3 regions of the Pantoea jilinensis genome follow, and region 2 is predicted to be linked to each of the others. Evidence: riboswitches for the same ligand, from Rfam matches in the RefSeq annotation. Region 2 holds a riboswitch; each other region holds the start of a gene.
What was found. Region 2 has a riboswitch for thiamine pyrophosphate ahead of thiM (hydroxyethylthiazole kinase). Riboswitches for the same ligand answer to the same signal wherever they lie in the genome.

Region 1 (2,266 bases), 1.6 Mb from region 2:
CGACTTCGACAAACCCCGCCAGCACGGTATAGACCTTATTGCGATGGCGGGCATGGTTCGCCAGCAGGATTTCATCGCCGCGACGGATCGCCACAATAATGCAGGGTGCAATCTGCGGATAGTAACGCTCGCGGCAATGGCTGCAGAGACAGGCAAATTCATGTTTGCTGTGATGCATTTCATGGCCGCAATAGCCGCACCAGCGATGAGAACGGTAGAATTCCGCCAGCTGAACACCGCGACCCACCAGCTGAAACAGCGCTGCATCCTGATCGATTAGCTGACGGACTGAGAACATATCGGCAGAACGCGGTTCACAAATCAGCCAGACTTTTTCGCCCTGCCACTCACCGATGGTCCGGGCCTTACTGCCAGTTAAACCAAATTTTTCGGCGTTTCCGTGGGGTAAATCACCTTGTGGCAACCAAATTTTCTGTTCATGGCTGACAATCCACCATCCAGCGTCTACGCTTGAGATTTCGCATTGCATTTATTTCGTCATCCTTAGCGTCAAATCGCACGCTGAAGCCCTGATGTTAAGTGTGTAGATAAACAACTATAACTCACATGGAGTTAGATATGCTTAACCAGTTAGACGTCCTGGCTGAACGCGTAGGTGGCAGTAATGAACTGGTCGATTCGTGGCTTGAAGCCCGTCGTCAGCTACTGGTGACCTATTATCACCTGGTGGGTCTTAAACCTAATAAAGAGGCGCTGACGCGTCTGGATGAACAGGCGCTCGACAACTTTTGTCATGGCCTGGTCGATTATCTTTCTGCGGGTCACTTCAGTATCTATGAACGCGTGATCAGTGAAATGAGTGGCGACAGCCCGATGATCGCTGCCGCGCAGATCTATCCCCCGCTGGAAGCCAATACGGAACGTCTGATGCAGCTCTATGACGGCCACCTTCAGCAGGCGATTGATGACGAAAACTGCATGACCTTCCAGCAGGCGTTGTCCGAAGTGGGCGAAGTGCTGGAAGCCCGGTTTACACTTGAAGATAAGCTGATTCAGCTGGCATGGGACAACAAGCTCGTCCCCCCGCCAGTGGCGAATGACAGCCAAATCGCCCGCCCGGCCTGATTATCGCCGTCGGGAAAGGGGTTGAGATTATCTTCCAGCCCTTTTATGCTAAACAGGTTCTGCGGAGCGCTTTCCAATGAACCTTTTTTATTTGTGCTTTGAAATTTAAGCTTTTTACGCCGGAGTCTGTTACAGGACGCCAGTGCAAAAAGTAGCTTCTTGTCGGAGTGCCCAGTTGGGCTGAGACCGTTAATTCGGGATCCGCGGAACCTGATCAGGTTAGAACCTGCGAAGGGAACAAGAGTAAATATTCTCTGTATGTCAGCACGCTTACGCTGTCTATACGGTTACTCCTTCCGAACTCCGGACAAGCATCGTTCCCTCTTAACAGGAAGATTGCTATGTCTGACCCAAAAATGACCCGTCGTGAACAGCGTGCCCAGGCGCAGGAATTTATCGATTCTCTGCAAAGCGGCAGTGCCTTTCCCCAGTCCCGTCGCATCTGGATTACCGGCAGCCGGGAGGATATTCGCGTACCCATGCGTGAAATTACCCTGAGCCCGACCCACACTGGCGGTAGCAAAGAACAGCCTCTCTATGAGCAAAATGAAGCGGTGCCGGTCTATGACACGGCAGGCGCTTATGGTGATCCCGCGGCAGAGATTGATGTGCATCGTGGCCTGGAAAAGCTGCGCGCGCGCTGGATTACTGAACGCGGCGACAGCGAACTTCTTGAACAGAACAGCTCAGGCTATACCCAACAGCGACTGGCTGATGAGGGGCTGGATCATCTGCGCTTCGATCACCTTCCGACACCGCGCCGTGCCCGTGCCGGGCGCCGCGTCACGCAGCTGCACTATGCCCGCCAGGGGATCATCACCCCGGAGATGGAGTTTATCGCTCTGCGCGAAAACATGGGGCGCGAGCGAATCCGCAGTGAGGTGCTGCTGCAACAGCATCCGGGTCACAGCTTTGGTGCGCATCTGCCCGCCCGCATCACCCCCGAGTTTGTGCGTCAGGAAGTTGCTGCCGGACGCGCTATCATCCCGGCGAATATCAATCACCCTGAATCAGAGCCCATGATCATAGGCCGCAACTTTCTGGTTAAGGTTAACGCCAACATCGGTAATTCGGCGGTGACCTCTTCCATTGAAGAAGAAGTGGAAAAGCTGGTCTGGTCAACTCGCTGGGGTGCCGATACGGTGATGGATCTCTCTACCGGTCGTTATATTCATGAAAC
Region 2 (2,266 bases):
CTGCGAGAATAGTCACTGTGTTCATTCTCCATTCCCTCATTCACCAGCTATTCGCTGGCTCATTCAGGGTGACATACGTCACGGAGAATACGCCTTAATACAACCTGTCTCGCCGTAGGCGTTATAGAATGACAAACAATAGGATATACAGGGGGAATGATTTTCAGGAGGGAGGAATAACATATATGGAATGTATATGAAAGGAGAGGGGAGAGTAGGGACAATGGCTTATTTTACTCTGACTAACAAATGCTATCATAGAGAACGCAGCAGAGCTGCAAAGGTCAACAGAAACGCACCAATCCCCCTCACAGCTGGGGCTGTTCGTTAGCTTGTACATTCCAGAGGGTAGTTGTTATTCACTGTTCCTGACTAACGTTCTGTTTCCCCCTGAGATCTCTTTAAATACTACCGCCGAAATTAATTTAATACTTTGTGCACGGTAGTGCGTGAGATAGAAAGCTCCTTACTAATAGCTAGATTATTCATTCCCCCTTCATATAGCTCACGTATACGTGTATGAAGAGCTTCATCAGGCTTAGGGCCAAACACTACGCCTCTCTCCTTAGCAGCCTTCTTGCCCTCATTGGTACGCTCTAATATACGCTTACGCTCAAACTCTCCTACAGCTGCAATCACTGTATATATAACACGTCCAATGTCAGAGTTAATATCTGTCTGCCCTAAGTCCATACACACTAAGCCCACGCCTTTTGCCTTCAGCTCATCAGCAATAGACAGAGCATCACGTGTATTACGTGCTAAGCGGTCTAGCTTCATCACAACAACAGTATCGCCTTCTTGCACATCAGCAAGCAGACGTACTAGCTCAGGCCTCTGTGCATTCTTACCAGAGATGTTTTCCTGATACACACGCTCACAGCCCAGCTCAGTGAGAGCAGCTACCTGTATCCCTGTGTTCTGCTCCTGTGTACTAACACGTGCATATCCGTATTTCATTTCACTCACTCCAGCCTGTTATCAAGATGTACATAGTGATTGAGTGTCCATAGTTTTACAAAACTGTGACATTCCCTTTCAGCGTAATCAATGCGGTCAGGCATCAGGACTCAGGCTTGTGCAAACAAGCCCCTTCCCGTAAGCTACTGATATACACAAGATGAAGTAAATAACATCTATACGACTCGGGGTGCCGCTTTCCACACGGAAAGGGCTGAGAAAAACCCGCTGACCTGAACTGGATAATGCCAGCGTAGGGAAGTCTGATGCCTGACCGCATTCGCCTTCTTGTTCGCCGGTTGGGAGCTACGATGACACATCAATCTCAACACCTTTCTGCCGCGCACTTCGCGCCCATCCTGCACACTTTCCGCCGTCAGTCACCGCTGGTGCACTGCATGACCAATGACGTGGTTCAGAACTTCACCGCCAATGTACTGCTGGCACTTAATGCCTCACCGGCGATGGTGATCGATCCGGAAGAAGCCGCAGAGTTCAGTGAATTGGCCGATGCGCTGCTGATTAATGTGGGCACGTTAACCCGCGAACGGCAGCAGGCGATGCAGGCTGCCATCACTGCCGCTAATCTGGCGGGCACACCCTGGACACTCGATCCGGTTGCGGTCGGCGCGCTGACGCTGCGCAGTGACTTCTGTCAGCAGTTATTGAGTCAGCAACCGGCGGTGATCCGCGGCAATGCATCAGAGATTCTGGCGCTGGCACAGCAGGCCAGTGGCGGGCGGGGCGTTGATACACTGCATCAGGCGGATGCGGCAATTGATGCAGCACAGCAACTCGCTGAGACCTGGAAAACGCTGGTGATCGTCACCGGTGAAGTGGACTACGCCACGGATGGTCAGCGGATCCTCGCCATAAGCGGTGGCAGCCCGTTAATGACACGGGTGGTGGGCACCGGCTGTGCACTCTCCGCCGTGGTAGCGGGCTTCAGCAGTCTGCCTGGTGATCGTCTAATGAATGTCGCTGCCGCCTGTCAGTTCATGGCTCTGGCGGGGGAAAAGGCAGCGGCGCAGGCTGCCGGGCCGGGCAGTTTTGCCACCGCGTTTATTGATGCCCTCTGGACGCTGGAGGTGGGCAATGAAGCGCATTAATGCCCTGACGATTGCCGGTACCGATCCCAGCGGCGGGGCAGGCATTCAGGCCGATCTGAAAACCTTCTCGGCTCTGGGCGCCTATGGCACCAGCGTCATAACCGCGCTGGTGGCACAAAACACGCAAGGCGTGCAGTCTGTTTACCGGATTGCACCTGAGTTTGTTGCCGCCCAGCTCGATTCGGTGCTGAGTGATG
Region 3 (2,266 bases), on a different replicon from region 2:
GTAGTGGTGGAGAGGCTTCGATTCCCGCCGCACCGATCACCAGCAGGTGATGACTGAGACGACAGGCTTCGGCGGCATCGTGGGTGATCAGCAGCACCGTGTGACCGACCAGCACCTCCGCCGCCAGCATCTGAATCTCATGACGGGTCAATGCATCCAGCGCGGAGAATGGCTCATCCATTAACACAACAGGCTGACGCGTGTAGAGAGTGCGGGCCAGCGCAGCGCGCTGACGCATCCCGCCGGAGAGTATAGCGGGGCGCGCGCGGGCGCTCTGGCTCAGCCCAACCCTTGCCAGCAGATACTGCGCCCAGTCGCGATCGGCTTTCTCGCCTTTCAGCCGACTGGCCAGGCAGACATTTTGCTCAATCGTCAGCCACGGATAGAGCAAATCCTGTTGCCCCATCCAGGCGATGCGTCCGGTCAGCGGAAGGCCATCGCTGCCGCTAATCTGTCCCGAACTGGGTGGCGTAAGACCGGCAATGACACGCATCAGGCTGCTTTTGCCTGCACCGCTGGCACCCAGTAACGCCGTAAATTTACCCCCGGCGATCTCCAGATCAAGCTGACTGAAAAGTTGTTGCTGACCCAGCGTAAGGCTGAGCTGGCGAACTGAAATACCTGGCGGTGTGGCATTGCACAGCTGGCTCATGGTCTGACCCGAAGATAGGCAGCGTGATCTATCCCCATCTGCCAGAATGCCGCTTCCAGCCGGGTCGCAGTGGTGAAAATCTCCGCCAGCCGATCAAAACGTTGTTCTCCGGCGCGCTGCTGAGCCAGCGTTTCAAAAAGTATCAGTGACGAGCCTACCCCGGCCAGATAGGCTTCATCGCCGTAATTTTCAATCCATTCGGCGTAAGGGTTGCCCTCAATGCGCGTCGCAGGATCATCCAGCAAAGTCAGGCCGATTTCAGCGTAACCGGCAACACAGGGCATCAGCGCCGTTATGAGCTCCAGTGCATCGCCGGTGTGACCGGCATCCAGCACATAACGGGTGTAATTGAGCGTTTCCGCTGCTTCGGGTTCACGTGCCATTGTTGCCTCGCTGATGCCCCATTGCTGGCAGTAAGCGAGGTGCAGCGGCAGTTCACCGATAATCGCGTTAAGTGATGCCGTAGCGCGTCGTAGAGCGTCAGGCTCAGAGAGTTTGCTGATCAGCAGACCCCAGGCACGGGCGAAGTGGAGCAGGAAGAGATAATCCTGGGTGAGATAGTGACGGAAGGCGGCAGGAGGCAGCGTACCCTGACCGAGTTGCTGCACAAAATCGTGCCTTACATAGGCGTGCCATTGCGTGCCCGCCTGCTGGCGCAGACGACCATAGAAACCGGTCTCGAAAAGCGGATGTGACATGGGATCTCCATTAAAAGGGAGATCCGGGCATACGGTCTGGAACAGGGGATAGTGCAGGAAATGTGACAGAAAATCTGCCGACCCGTCCCTTCGCTGGCATGACCCAGATCAGGTTCAAAGGGTTCGGCTTTCGCCATCTCAGCCCATGACAGGACACCCCTCGGAGACATTCGTTATACGATAATTAGTGCCTGAGTACAACGCATGCGTCAGTGTTATGCTCAGGCACGTCTGCTAAGCAACAGTACATTCAGATGTGCTTTTTAAGTGACAGTGTCACTCAAGATCTGCGCCATTACTGGCAATCACTTTCTTATACCACCAGAATGATTTTTTTCGCGTACGCGCCAGCGTGCCGTTACCCAGATCGTCGCGGTCTACGTAGACGAAACCGTAGCGCTTGCTCATTTCGCCGGTCGAGGCGGCAACCAGATCGATACAGCCCCAGCTGGTATAACCCATCACCGGCACGCCATCTTCAATGGCGTCGCCCATCGCGCGGATATGTTCACGCAGATAGCTGATGCGGTAATCGTCATTAATCTCGCCATTCGCGTCGACTTCATCGCGTGCGCCCAGGCCATTCTCCACCAGGAAGAGAGGCTTCTGATAGCGGTCATACATCATGTTCATCGTGATACGTAACCCCAGCGGATCGATGCCCCAGCCCCAGTCACTGCGTGGCACATGGGGATTAGTCAGGGATTTCACCACGTTGGCGGCGCTACTGTTCTGCTCGTTCATCTCTGCCGACGCGCAGCGTGAGGCGTAGTAACTGAATGAGACAAAATCGACGCTGTTTTTCAGAATGTCGGCATCACCGTCAGCGATCTCCAGCGTCACACCTTTTTCACGGAACACGCGGGCAGCGTAAGCCGGATAGGCACCGCGCGCCTGTACATCTATAAAAAAGAGG

Region 1: another riboswitch for thiamine pyrophosphate. It lies ahead of thiC (phosphomethylpyrimidine synthase ThiC); the one in region 2 lies ahead of thiM (hydroxyethylthiazole kinase).
Region 3: another riboswitch for thiamine pyrophosphate. It lies ahead of tenA (TenA family protein); the one in region 2 lies ahead of thiM (hydroxyethylthiazole kinase).

Annotation. Positions count from the first base shown of each region.
Region 1 is NZ_CP077746.1:3,832,614-3,834,879, forward strand. It holds gene nudC (NAD(+) diphosphatase) at 1-490, opposite strand, end outside; gene KTJ90_RS18050 (Rsd/AlgQ family anti-sigma factor) at 580-1,086, shown strand; TPP riboswitch at 1,240-1,340, shown strand; gene thiC (phosphomethylpyrimidine synthase ThiC) at 1,428-2,266, shown strand, end outside.
Region 2 is NZ_CP077746.1:1,378,926-1,381,191, forward strand. It holds gene KTJ90_RS06430 (recombinase family protein) at 421-960, opposite strand; TPP riboswitch at 1,137-1,237, shown strand; gene thiM (hydroxyethylthiazole kinase) at 1,272-2,069, shown strand; gene thiD (bifunctional hydroxymethylpyrimidine kinase/phosphomethylpyrimidine kinase) at 2,056-2,266, shown strand, end outside.
Region 3 is NZ_CP077748.1:109,955-112,220, forward strand. It holds gene KTJ90_RS19990 (ABC transporter ATP-binding protein) at 1-652, opposite strand, end outside; gene tenA (TenA family protein) at 649-1,350, opposite strand; TPP riboswitch at 1,419-1,521, opposite strand; gene KTJ90_RS20000 (6-phospho-beta-glucosidase) at 1,627-2,266, opposite strand, start outside.